Regions from separate parts of the Agarilytica rhodophyticola genome, predicted to be linked through region 1. Evidence: predicted binding sites of a transcription regulator. Region 1 holds the regulator's gene; each other region holds the start of a gene.
What was found. Region 1 encodes FliA, which starts transcription of late flagellar genes. Its sites were predicted from a motif close to TAAAGTTATNNNNNNNNCGGCCGATANCC; they were not measured.
Positions count from the first base shown of each region.

Region 1 (4,289 bases):
ACTATGGGAAAGATTCTTAATGTTCCTGTTAAAGTCGTGGATTCGGAAAATAGCTTACTCTCGGTATTAGCATCTTTACGGCAGTTCCCACTCATACTGATTGATACAGCAGGTTTTCGTCTAGGTGATCCACTTTTAAAATCTCAACTTGCACAATTAGAATCAAGCCCGAGTATCCATCGTGTATTAGTTGTGTCATGTAACAGTCAAACTGCCACCATGAAAGCATCACTTCATGCTCATAAAGGTTCCCGTGGCTTATACGCCTGTGTGTTAACAAAACTTGATGAGTCGGCAAGTATCGGTGAAGCATTAAGTGTTGTTATTAAAGAGAATCTTCCCATTGCTTACACTACCGATGGACAGAATATTCCAAAAGATATTACGCAAGCTAGCGCCCATGGGTTAGTGGCAAAGGCAATTAAAGTTGTTAAAACCCAGGCATTATCTGGCGAACATTCTGCTTGACCTTATCCATACAGAGGAAAGCTATAAAGACGAGGGAGAAAAAGTGGCGAGTTTTGCTAAAATTAAGAAATCAGTTTGCGTTTTTTTTGTTGTGTGGGGCGCCATACCCAAACGATGAAACTGCATCAGCATTATCTAAATATATTTTATTATAAACATTAAAAGATAAAAATTATCAAGATCTAAAAAAGTGATTTTAATAGTTGAAAATACATTTTTTATAAAATGATAGTTTAAATAGTTATAGAAAATACATTCTATTGTGAGCCGTATATGACATTACATCACCCAATCAAAGTTATCGCTGTTACTGGTGGTAAAGGTGGCGTTGGTAAAACTAATTTATCTGTTAATTTAAGTATTGCTTTGGCGCAATTACGTCGTCGTGTCGTGCTTATGGATGCTGACTTGGGTTTAGCTAATGTCGATGTCTTACTCGGTTTACAAGCTCAACATACGATTGCTGATGTGTTAGATGGTAGCCATAGTTTACGAGATGTTATGATCAATGGCCCTGGAGGCATAAAAGTAGTGCCTGCATCGTCGGGTATTCAGCAAATGGCGAGTTTAACTCCTCAGGAGCATGCTGCGCTAATCCATGCTTTCAGCGAACTCAGTGATCAGTTAGATGCTCTGATTATCGATACTGCCGCTGGTATATCCGATACCGTAGTAAGTTTTGTTAGTGCCGCGCAGGAGGTGATCGTCGTTGTCTGTGACGAGCCCTCATCGATTACAGACGCATATGCATTAATAAAATTGCTCAATGCTGAATACGATATCTTTCGCTTTCGTGTCGTTGCTAATATGACGCGCAGTAATCAGGAAGGTATAAACCTATTTTCTAAACTGAATACCGTTTGTGAGCGTTTTATCGATGCTTCTTTGCAGTACATGGGCAATATTCCCTTTGATGAAAATGTCCGCAAGGCTATTCAGAAACGTCAGCCTATCATTCAGTTTGCGCCCCGCAGTAAGGCGGCAAGTGCAATTAAAACCCTTGCCCAAAAAGTTGATGACTGGCCAGTGCAAACGCTGCCTCGTGGGCACTTAGAGTTCTTTATTGAGCGGCTTTTACAAACTTCGAATGCTAGCGGCATGTAGTTGAGGCGTATTAATGACAGGGTATACAGCTGAAAACTTAATGGTATACGAGCAGACCAAAAGCAGGTCGTCGAATATCCAGGTTGAGGAGTATGCGCCACTGGTAAAACGTATTGCCCACCACATGATGGCTCGAATGCCTTCGTCGGTACAAGTGGATGATTTAATACAAGCTGGAATGATTGGCTTAATTGAAGCGTCACAGAAGTATGATGGTAGTAAGGGCGCCAGTTTTGAGACCTACGCAGGTATTCGTATTCGCGGTGCGATTGTGGATGAGATGAGGCGAGGGGACTGGGCGCCGCGCTCTGTGCATCGTAACAGTCGACGCGTTGCAGACGCCATTAATTCAATTGAAAAGCGAACGGGACGTGATGCTAGTGATACTGAAATTGCCGAAGAAATGCATGTCTCTTTAGACGAGTACTATGAAATAGCCAAAGATAGCGTGTCTACGCGTTTGTTTAGCTTTGACGAAGCCTATGAAGAGGATGAAAGTAAAATCCTGCACTCTGACAATGAAGCCCTTGACGGTCCCTCAGAAAAGGTTCATCAGCGAGCTATGCGAGAAGCGCTAGTGATGGCGATAGATGGGCTGCCCGAGCGAGAAAAGCTGGTATTGTCTTTATACTACGAACAAGAGCTAAATTTGAAAGAAATAGGCATGGTGCTTGAAGTTTCAGAATCTCGTATTAGTCAGATACACAGCCAAGCTGCGGCTCGTCTACGGGCGAGACTAAAAGACTGGATATCATAGCATCATCACACATCAGCATATCTCCCTTCAAGGTATTTAACTGCATTAAAACCCTTTCCCAAAATTTTAAATATTACGCCAATGATGTGCAAACTTTTGGGGTAATAAGAAGTTGAGAGATGTTTATATAGGAACTAAAAGTCATTTCCAAATTAAAAAACTGGATGACTGGCTACAAGCAGCTAGACTTGATATGAGGAACAGCGTTGAACTGCAAATCAATGTCTGCTAAGCCGTTGGTTTTTTGTAAAGGGATCTGGCCTATACGAGCAGTCATTTATTGTAGAACTGTTCGACAAAATCCTGGTAGCAGAAATTTGGAGGTTGTGTTGGATAAAAATATGAAAATTCTCATTGTTGATGACTTTTCGACAATGCGTCGCATCATCAAAAACTTGTTGCGAGACCTTGGCTTTACTAATACTCAGGAAGCAGATGATGGCTCAACTGCTTTGCCTATGTTGCGGGGTGGAGATTTCGATTTTCTAGTCACCGACTGGAATATGCCTGGCATGACCGGGATAGAATTGCTCAAAGAGGTACGAGCTGACGGCAAGCTCGTGTCGTTGCCTGTGCTTATGGTAACAGCGGAAGCCAAACGTGACCAAATTATTGAGGCGGCACAAGCTGGGGTAAATGGGTATGTTGTGAAACCTTTTACTGCTCAGGTGTTGAAAGAGAAAATCGACAAGATTTTTGAACGAGTCGATGGTTAACAACTACTACATATAGGTTGCTTAATGGAAAACACTGAACCATTGCAAGATGATCAGCAGTTTGTAGCTAGTCTTCAAGATTGTGCAAATCAGCTGGTTGAAAAGCTACAAGCAGATAATTACGACGAGGCTTCGGAGCTGATTCACAACCTCGTTGAAGCACGTAACAGCCATATTTTTCGCTCAGTCGGACAGCTTACACGAGGCTTACACGACGCTATCGTAAACTTTCATGTCGACTCCGAACTTGATCAGCCATCGGGTTCAGGCAGCGATGTTGAAATTAGCGATGCATCTGACCGCTTACAGTACGTGATGAACTTAACTCAAGATGCTGCCGATAAAACCATGGATAAGGTAGAAGCTGCTGCTCCTATTGCAATGAACCTAGGTGAGGAGTCGGCAAAATTAAAAGAAGAGTGGAAGCGTTTAAAGCGTCGCGAAATAGATAAAGATGAATTTAAGGTATTGTACGACCGCATCGATGGATTTCTAGATAAGATGGGAGATGGTACCGAAGAACTTAATAAACATTTACAAGACATTATTCTTGAGCAAGGCTTTCAGGATTTGACAGGTCAGGTATTGAAAAAAGTTATTGGCCTGGTAAGTGATGTTGAAAAAGAGCTTGTTAACCTGATGAGAATTGCATGCCAGGTAGAAGAAGTGACGGGCCTTGCTGATAACGAAAAGCTAGAGCCAGAAAATGTGCACAGTCGAGCTGCTGGCGAGGGGGTTGGGCCGCAAATTCATGCGGATAAGTTGTCGGACGTTGCGTCCAGCCAAGATGAAGTTGATGATTTGCTTTCTAGTTTAGGGTTTTGAGGAGCGCTGAATGAGTTTTGGCGATGATGAAGAGATCCTTCAAGACTTCTTAGTTGAAGCGGGGGAAATAATCGAGTTGCTTTCCGAGCAACTTGTCGATCTTGAACAACGACCAGATGATATCGATCTACTTAACGCAATATTTCGCGGGTTTCACACAGTTAAAGGTGGTGCAGGATTTTTGCAGTTGAACGCGATGGTAGACTGTTGTCATATCACAGAAAACCTATTCGATATTTTACGCAATGGCAAACGGGCGGTAACACCAGAATTAATGGATGTGGTGTTACAAGCGCTGGATACGGTAACGAACCAATTCTCACAGATTACCAATCGTGAAGAACCTTCACCAGCAGACCCGGCATTGATTAAGCAGTTAGAGCGTCTAGTATCCTTAGAAGATCTCAATGGTGATGACG
Region 1 is NZ_CP020038.1:2,763,396-2,767,684, forward strand. Features, by position in the region: gene flhF (flagellar biosynthesis GTPase FlhF) at 1-468, shown strand, start outside; gene BVC89_RS11755 (MinD/ParA family ATP-binding protein) at 742-1,572, shown strand; gene BVC89_RS11760 (RNA polymerase sigma factor FliA) at 1,613-2,329, shown strand; gene cheY (chemotaxis response regulator CheY) at 2,659-3,045, shown strand; gene BVC89_RS11770 (protein phosphatase CheZ) at 3,070-3,870, shown strand; gene BVC89_RS11775 (chemotaxis protein CheA) at 3,881-4,289, shown strand, end outside.

Region 2 (4,289 bases), 1.6 Mb from region 1:
TACTTCCTGGCGTTATCAATCTATTGCTTTAGGAATCAATTGGCGATCACGTCTATTTAAAGTGGCGACAGGAGATCAGGCGATTTTTGTTAAGTCATCACTTTTTTGGCAGCACGGTGGCTATGGCGATTTAGAGTTAATGGAAGACATTGATTTGACGCGCCGTCTAAAAAAATATTCGCTACCTTACATTTTCGACGATTGTGTGGTGGCGTCATCTCGTCGTTGGGAGTCTCGAGGTATTATTAAAACAGCTATTTTGATGTGGTTTTTACAACTAGCATTTAAAACGGGTATTTCTTCAAAAAGGATTAAAGCGTGGTATCAATAAATCGGTCGATATCGAAATCATCGACTATTCTGCAGTTTGCTAAAACCCCTCAGCCAGGCAAAGTTAAAACACGGTTATTGCCTGTACTCACACCTGATCAAGCGGCGATTTTGCACCAAAACCTATTAACCCATGTGGCCAATGTCGCGGCGCAAGTGGAGGGTGTTTCTCATCAGCTATGGTCTACCGCAGGAGGAGAGTTTATTGAATCTCTGGCTAATCAGAACTCATCAGCACACTATCTTCAAGTGGGCGAGGATTTAGGGAAACGACTTGCCTATGCGGTGGAGCAAACTATAGATCACACAGATGCAGTAATTTTGATCGGTAGTGACTGTCCATATTTGGATACCGCTTATTATCTGCGAGTGACGGAGGCTATTTGTGAAGGCGACAATGACTTGGTAATTGGTCCTGCTCATGATGGAGGTTATGTTTTGTTGGCTTTGGGTAAATATTATCCAGAATTGTTTGAGGGAATAGCTTGGGGGACTGAGAAGGTATTCGAACAAACTATAGCGAAAGCTAAGCAACTTAGCTTAAAGGTTAAGTGCGATACTATCTTGGATGATATTGATCGACCAGAAGACTTGGCGGCCTTACGAAGTAATCTAATGTACCAGCATTTACTGGCGGGCCTTTAATGGCGGATAAAAGCTTTAGGCTTCGTCCACTTTAATTGATGACCTACTTGCTGTCGCCGTACCAGCCGCACTGTATAAATTTGGCGCAGAGGTTTGACCACGTAACAATCCCACCAAACGACCATAAATCTGTTGTTGGCGGCTAAGAATTTTGCCATTTATTTCATTCTTTTGCTGGCATTGTTGTGTGAGTCGCTTCAACTCTTGCCAGTGTTCTTTGAGTTGCTGCTGATTAAAGCTATTAACAAACTCTTCCCATTTACCTGAAGATTGTTTTTCTTGAGTGATATTTGCCCAGCTCGCTCTGCGCTTGGCACTTTCTTCAAGATGGGAGAGGGCTGGCATTTTGTTTTTAACAACTTGTTCAAGTAAATCTGCATCCCTTGCCTTAAGAGCTTCTTGCTCCTGATCCAGTAGGTCGAGCAATGTGTGACATGCATCGATGTCAGATGCAATTTGTCTTTCTATATCTTGAGCTGCAATATCTGTATTCATGTCGTTCTACTTCACATTGAAAAGTTGTAATACTTATGTGTTGTCATGCATATAATTTTGAGGCAGTAATTAAATTGGCAGTAAAACCATAACTTTGCATATTCTGTGCCTTAACACCGTAGAAGGCTGATCAAAGTATCAACTAATTTGCAATTGCTGAATTTTGCGTCGCTACTTGGCCAAAGGGTAATTAGAACGGGTGATGTTTAATGTTCTATGTCTAGCGCCGAGTGGAAATCGAGTCGGTGTACTGCCGTGTTATTTGCGAGTAAGTTTTTAGTCAGTGCCGCTATTAAAAACTTATCTAGATAGTGATAGGGGATAAATTAACCTAGTTGCTGTTCTTCCTGCAGCAGGGTATTGGCGATTGCGCCGCTATCGATTTGATAGTTACCAGAATCTACCGAAGTCTTGATGCGGTCAACCTTTGCCGTATCTATGTCACTCGTTTCAGCAATTTTACTTTCGATTTTAGCGATGCTTAAGCTGGCTGAGCTCAATGACACGCTGTCTGACTCAGCAGGTTGTTGCTTCGTTGAAGGCGATGCAAGGCCCTGCTCGTCTGACTTTGTCGCATTCTGTTGGCGAGCTTTGCCAGCAGAGGTACCGTGAGAATTAACATTACTTCCAGGATCGATAACCATAATCATTGCCGCTTAAGTTGGTTGGACGATGCTTACATAGTTTCTTTGATTCTCTTATCGGCCACTGAACTAAGAACATTAGTGTTTTTTTTAAATTTTCTAAAAAAAATTGAATCATGATAGATCTGTGCTAAGGCCGAATCCACTATGTACTCACTTTCTTAGCGTGAAAGCCTTTAATGCTAACGGGTCGCGACAATACCTGGCGCAACTATTCGTGCTTGTACAATTTTATTTGACCGTTGGTTTTTAACTCTTATATCTTGGCCTAGTTGGCCACTGATTAAGGCAATGCCTTCTGTTTCCACAGATAAGAAACGCGATTTGGAAGTCACGATAACGGTTTGTCCTTTACGTACAATATTTGGTTTTTTCAGTAATGCTAAATGTACGATATCCCCGGAGCTTATAGGTCTTTTTAGTTCCATACCTATAACGCGCGACATATCCTCAAGATAACCATATCCCGACGATGCAGTGTTAAGCTGCCGATAATCTAGATCATGCTCGGTAAATAAGTGCCCTCGTGATAAAGAGCGTTTTGCTACCAGTACATTAGCGTAGACATCAATTTTAACTGGAACATAGATTGTCCAGCGATGCTTACCAACACAACTTGTTTTAACGGTAATGTTACTTATATTTTGCGGAGGTTGGCTGATCTTGAATGTCAAATTGTCGTCACATCTATTGAGTCTGAGACGCGAGTCGAGATTACCAATCCGAATTTTGACATTATTTTTGAAATTCTCTTCACCAAAAACATTTCTATAATGTGACGTTGTATGAGCTAGAACGTGATTCCTAAGCGCTTCTATATTCTGCTTTTCGGCCGATATAGCGTTATATGAGAGTAATACTAACGATAGTGATGCAAAAAAACTGCGTAGTTCCATGATTCTTGTCCTATGCTGTAAGCGAGAACGACAATTTATATCATTATTTGGGATGTATAAAAACGTCCATATAAGTACATGTTAGCAAAGCTTGTGCCTCTTGCTAAGTTTATTTTCAAATATACTAATACTATTAAAACGCAGAAGAGGAAACAATATGGCTGGTGTTCTTGATAGTGTCAATCAGCGCACTCAGTTGGTGGGGCAGAATCGCCTTGAACTATTGCTATTCAATCTTGGCGGCTCACAGTTATATGGAATTAACGTGTTTAAAGTGAAAGAAGTATTACAGTGTCCAGCACTGAGTGAAATCCCCAAGCGTCATCCTGTTATTCGAGGTCTTGCACATATACGTGGCGGCACGATACCTATTATGGATATGAAGTTAGCGACAGGTCATCCGCCTTTAACAGATATTGAGAACTGTTTTGTTATTATCGCCGAATATAATAGGTCGACTCAGGGTTTTCTTGTGAAGGGGGTTGAACGAATAGTTAACATGAATTGGGCGGATATACACCCGCCACCCAAGGGAGCGGGTAAAGACAATTACCTTACCGCTGTATCTGAGGTAGATGGCAAGTTGATTGAAATCATAGACGTGGAAAAAATCTTAGCTGAAGTTTCGCCAATGGCGGAGGATGTCAGTGCCGAGATTATTGAAGCTGCGCAAGAAGACATTCAAGTTCAAAAACATATCCTTATTGTTGATGATTCTTCTATTGCTCGTAAGCAAATACAAAAGGTTGTAGAAAGCCTGGGTGTTAAAACAACCTTGCGTAAAGACGGCAAAGAAGCCCTTGACTATTTGCTTGAGCTCATAGAATCAGGCAAAGATCCTTATAATGAGCTATTGCTTGTGGTGTCCGACATCGAAATGCCAGAAATGGACGGCTATACATTTACTGCGGAGATAAGGGCCAATCCTCAATTAAAAGATATGCATATTGTGCTCCATACCTCGTTAAGTGGTGTCTTTAATGAAGCTATGGTGAAAAAAGTTGGCGCTAATGATTTTCTTGCTAAGTTTCATCCCGATGAGTTGGCGAAACGTGTAAATTCTCGCATTGCTGAGTTAATAGGTGACGAGTAAGCTCTCTGCGATTATTCGTTTTCCGGACTAACAGGCAAATAATAATGGCTTGCGAATGGTAAATAATACGATTGCTCAGCTTTCGATCTCTGAGTTTCACGAGTTTCGGGAGTATTTAAGACAAATTGCTGGTATTGATTTAGGTGATAATAAAAAGTACTTAGTAGAAACACGCTTAAAGAAGAT
Region 2 is NZ_CP020038.1:4,314,403-4,318,691, reverse strand. Features, by position in the region: gene BVC89_RS18105 (TIGR04283 family arsenosugar biosynthesis glycosyltransferase) at 1-331, shown strand, start outside; gene BVC89_RS18100 (TIGR04282 family arsenosugar biosynthesis glycosyltransferase) at 319-975, shown strand; gene BVC89_RS18095 (flagella synthesis protein FlgN) at 991-1,470, opposite strand; gene flgM (flagellar biosynthesis anti-sigma factor FlgM) at 1,797-2,114, opposite strand; gene flgA (flagellar basal body P-ring formation chaperone FlgA) at 2,297-3,010, opposite strand; gene BVC89_RS18080 (chemotaxis protein CheV) at 3,168-4,103, shown strand; gene BVC89_RS18075 (CheR family methyltransferase) at 4,159-4,289, shown strand, end outside.
Region 2: flgM (flagellar biosynthesis anti-sigma factor FlgM) is a predicted target of FliA. The motif match lies at 2,167-2,195, and genes of this name have one in related genera.

Region 3 (4,289 bases), 1.5 Mb from region 1:
AAGTTTCAACATTAATTTCTTATGAATCTAATGCGGCTGGAAATGGTGTATTAATTCCGGGCACCTCAAATTTAGTGCTCACTTTGACAGATGGTGATGGTCAAGCTCAAACGTATACTATTACCGGCACCAACAGTATGAATGAGTTAGTGGCAAAAATTAATTCGGATACTATCATCGGGGCTCAAGTCAATGAAATTGGGCGTCTTATATTAAGCGCGCCAGATGGCACCAGTATTCGAGTGCAAGATGGTTCTACAGGGCAAGCCGCTACAGGTGCAGCGAGTAATGATGAAACTGAGAACTTTCGCTTAGTCATTACCGACACCAGTACCGATAATAATGGTGTAAAAATAGAGGCTACCACCGCTATTACTGCAGGGGAGTTGGATAATCTTGGGGTCAACGCCAATGATGACGATGGTAATTTATTAAGTGCCACCGTAACCGCTGGTACGGCAACAACACTGAACAATCTTAATCCCGGTGACTTAATTATTAATGGCATTGAAATAGGCGCTATTCAAGCATCTACTTCGGCAACGGCAGCGGTAGATAATGTTATTGAAGCGATTAATATCTTGTCCACTCAAACAGGGGTGGTTGCGTTTGAAGCTGAAGGTGGTTCGGGCGCTATTATCGGCCTACGTTCAACCAATGAGGATGCTATCTCGATTCGTTACGGTGATGGTGCAACTGCAGCCGATGTGCAAAATATCACGGGTTTTCAAGAACAAAACTCCGCTGCTGGTAGTGGCTCAGTCTCAGGTATCAAAATTGATACGGCCGCAGGAGCGCAAAACGCGATTGATATCATTGATGTCGCACTGGAGCAAATTAATTCAACACGCTCTGATTTGGGTGCTGTTAATAACCGCTTAGATTTTACTGTTTCCAACCTCGCCAACGTATCAGAAAGAACTTCAGCAGCACGTTCGCGAATTGTTGATGCAGACTTTGCAGCAGAAACCTCGATGCTAAGTCGTGCGCAAGTGCTACAGCAAGCATCTCAAGCAATGCTGGCTCAGGCCAATGCACAACCGCAGCAGGTCTTACAGCTATTGCAAGGTTAAGACTTCAGTTATTGAGTAGTTATCGCAATATATGGGTATCTTCATGGCGAGGCACTAATATCGTCATGAAGATAATTTTTGTCAAAATCTTTACCTTACCTTTATTAAAAAGAATAAAAATATATTCTTAATAAGTATTAGTATTAGCTAATAACTTTCCGTCATGTTAATTTTTAATTAAATCAAAAATGATCTATTTAAAAATTCCTTTCTAAAACTTAGTCGTCGCAAAAAATATTATTTTTTCTCATGTCAATTACAAGAATGATTTTGTTAACTTGTTGATTTTAAAGGTATTAACTAGTTTTGAAAAAATCGATGTCAGGTTTTATATACAAAGAAACCTGATAATTAATGAGTGTTAAAGTTCGGCAATTTCTTGCCGAGAACCTTTTACAGGAAGTAAGAGCGGCAAACTTTGTAGCTTTAAATTGTCTTCACGATAAATGGGTCGAAGTTCGCTGGCATTAAATATCAAACATTTAGGAGAGCCTTATGACTCTAGTAGTTAATACAAATGTTTCTTCACTGAATGCCCAACGTCAGTTGCTTCAGTCTGGTGCAGATCTAGACAGAGCAAGCGAACGATTGGCCTCAGGTCGTAGAATCAATTCCGCAGCCGACGACGCTGCGGGTCTAGCCATTTCTAACCGCCAAACATCTCAAATTCGCGGTTTGGATCAAGCTGTACGAAATGCTAATGATGGTATTTCTTTGATTCAAACAGCAGAAGGTGCCTTGGATGAGGTTACCAACATTTTACAGCGTAGCAGGGAGCTGGCGATTCAATCTGCAAACGGTATTTTCTCTGATGCTGACCGAGCGACATTGGATGCAGAGGTGCAACAGCTGAAAGCTGAAATTGACCGTATTGCCGAAACGACAGCATTTAATGGGCAAAATATTCTCGATGGCAGTTTGGGTAATATTGCATTGCAAGTGGGATCAGAATCCAATCAAACTATTGATTTTACAGTTTCTGGTTTTAGTACTTCCTCACTAGGAGGTTCTGGTGGTGACGTTATCGGTGAGGGTACAGCTGCTGGTATTGCTGACCTGCGCGCAGTAAGTGGAACTGCAGGACTCACCATTAATGATGTAGCAATTTCTGCACTTACTACTGCCAATGCCACCAACATTAATGAGGCATTAGCACTTATTAATGCTGACTTAGACGGTAAAGGCGCCGAAGTTGCATCTCTGGTGACACTTGAAGCAGATACTGCAGGTGATGGTGTACTAGTTGCAGCTAATAATGAATCTTTCGATATCACGCTAACTGACGGCGATGGTGAGCAGACAATTTACCGTATCACCGACACTAATAATATCGATGAATTAGTAAATAAAATTAATACTGAAACCACAGTGTCTGCATCCTTGGATGACAATGGAAAACTGATACTAAGTGCGGCAGGAGCGCAGACTCTTTTAGTTGCGGATGACTCTGCATCTGATGGCGCATCTGGTTTTACAACGACCACGACAGCTAACTTCGCTTTAGTATTTAACGATACCAGCATAGAGAACTCCGGCGTTAAAATTGAAGCGGGCACAGGTGCTAGTGCAGCTGAATTAGATGCAGTGGGTATTAATGTTCAGGATGATGATGGCAACCTACAAGGTGCTACTGTTGTCGCAGGCACGGCAGCTACATTGACTGATATCAATGCGGGTGATCTGGTAATTAATGGTGTTGACATCGGTGCGATTTCTGCATCCAGTGCGGCGGCTACTGCGGTAGATAATGTTATTGAAGAGATTAATAAGTTATCTGAACAGACAGGTGTCGTCGCGTTTGAGGCTGCGGGTAATACCGCTAGAGTCGCATTGCGTTCGACTACTGGATCATCCATACAAATTAAATATGGTGATAATGCTACAGCGGCTAACGTGGAGTCATTAACGGGCTTTCAAGAGCAGAATGCAGTGTCTGGCGCGGGCTCAATCGCGGGCATTAATGTCTCTACAGCTGCCAGTGCACAATCGGCGGTAGATGTTATCGATGCGGCGCTGGAGACAGTGAATGCGCAACGTTCGGAGCTTGGTGCGGTCAATAACCGGCTGGATTTTACCGTATCTAACCTGTCGAACATTTCCGAGAAAACCTCTGCTGCGAGATCGCGGATTGTCGATGCGGACTTTGCGTCAGAGACGGCACAATTGAGTCGGGCACAGGTACTACAGCAAGCGTCACAGGCGATATTAGCCCAGGCGAATGCAAGACCACAGCAGGTGCTTTCGCTCCTACAGTAATAGGTTAGAGTCACTCAGTTGATATTAGACTTTAGCCGGTTTTTACTGGCTAAAGTCGTTAGTGAGAGGATAATCCCATGAATGAAGTAAGAAGTTCTCAGATAGCCAGTACTATATTGGTTAATTCTGCTTCATCGAAAGGGGCTAAAGAAACTCCTTCATCCATAAATAGTAATAGCTTACCTGAAGAAGCTGGAAATGCAGAAAAAACAGAAAAGCCACAAGCTGAACCTGTATCTGCACCGGAATTACAAACAGCGATTGTCAATGTCAATGACTACGTACAATCACTGCAACGTGATTTGCAATTTTCAGTAGATAACGACTTGGATCAAACAGTGATTAAAGTCGTTGACAGTGATTCAGGCGAGCTGATTCGCCAAATCCCAGAAGATATCTTTTTGGAGTTGGCGCGCAGGCTTAAAGATGATGGTGAGTTTCGTTTGCTTAATGCGTTAGGATAGTCTACACGCACCTAAAGATAGGCGCTCGAGTAGCTCGGGCGTCTTTTTCCTGTTGTGTGCGATTACCAAAGCATAAAGCCCCATAACTTTCAAACTTTTTATTCCTATAGTTATCATTATTTTTGACGATAATAATTATGTGGAAGTAATTTATATTTTTATTTGAAAAATTCTTGTTAAATAAAAATATAAATTACTATTTTGATGACAGGAGTAGTTCGTTATATATTTCTATTAACTTAGTAGATTATTGCAAGGTCATTGAGAGGTTAATAGGCGCAAAACTTGCTTCTAAAGCCTTACTGTTACTCTATGAGTATTTCATAAGTTCAAGTAAATCTTTATTGCACTATACATCGCGTTATTTTCACATTGAGTTATGCTCACCCGCGAGACAAACGCGGTGATAAAGGCGATATAGTAGGACGGAGCGATAACTATGATAGACAACAATATTATTCAAAGCATTGGTGCAGGCTCCGGGATAGATACTAAT
Region 3 is NZ_CP020038.1:4,293,135-4,297,423, reverse strand. Features, by position in the region: gene BVC89_RS18010 (flagellin N-terminal helical domain-containing protein) at 1-1,073, shown strand, start outside; gene BVC89_RS18005 (flagellin N-terminal helical domain-containing protein) at 1,569-3,329, shown strand; gene BVC89_RS18000 (flagellar protein FlaG) at 3,407-3,793, shown strand; gene fliD (flagellar filament capping protein FliD) at 4,233-4,289, shown strand, end outside.
Region 3: BVC89_RS18005 (flagellin N-terminal helical domain-containing protein) is a predicted target of FliA. The motif match lies at 1,436-1,464, and genes of this name have one in related genera.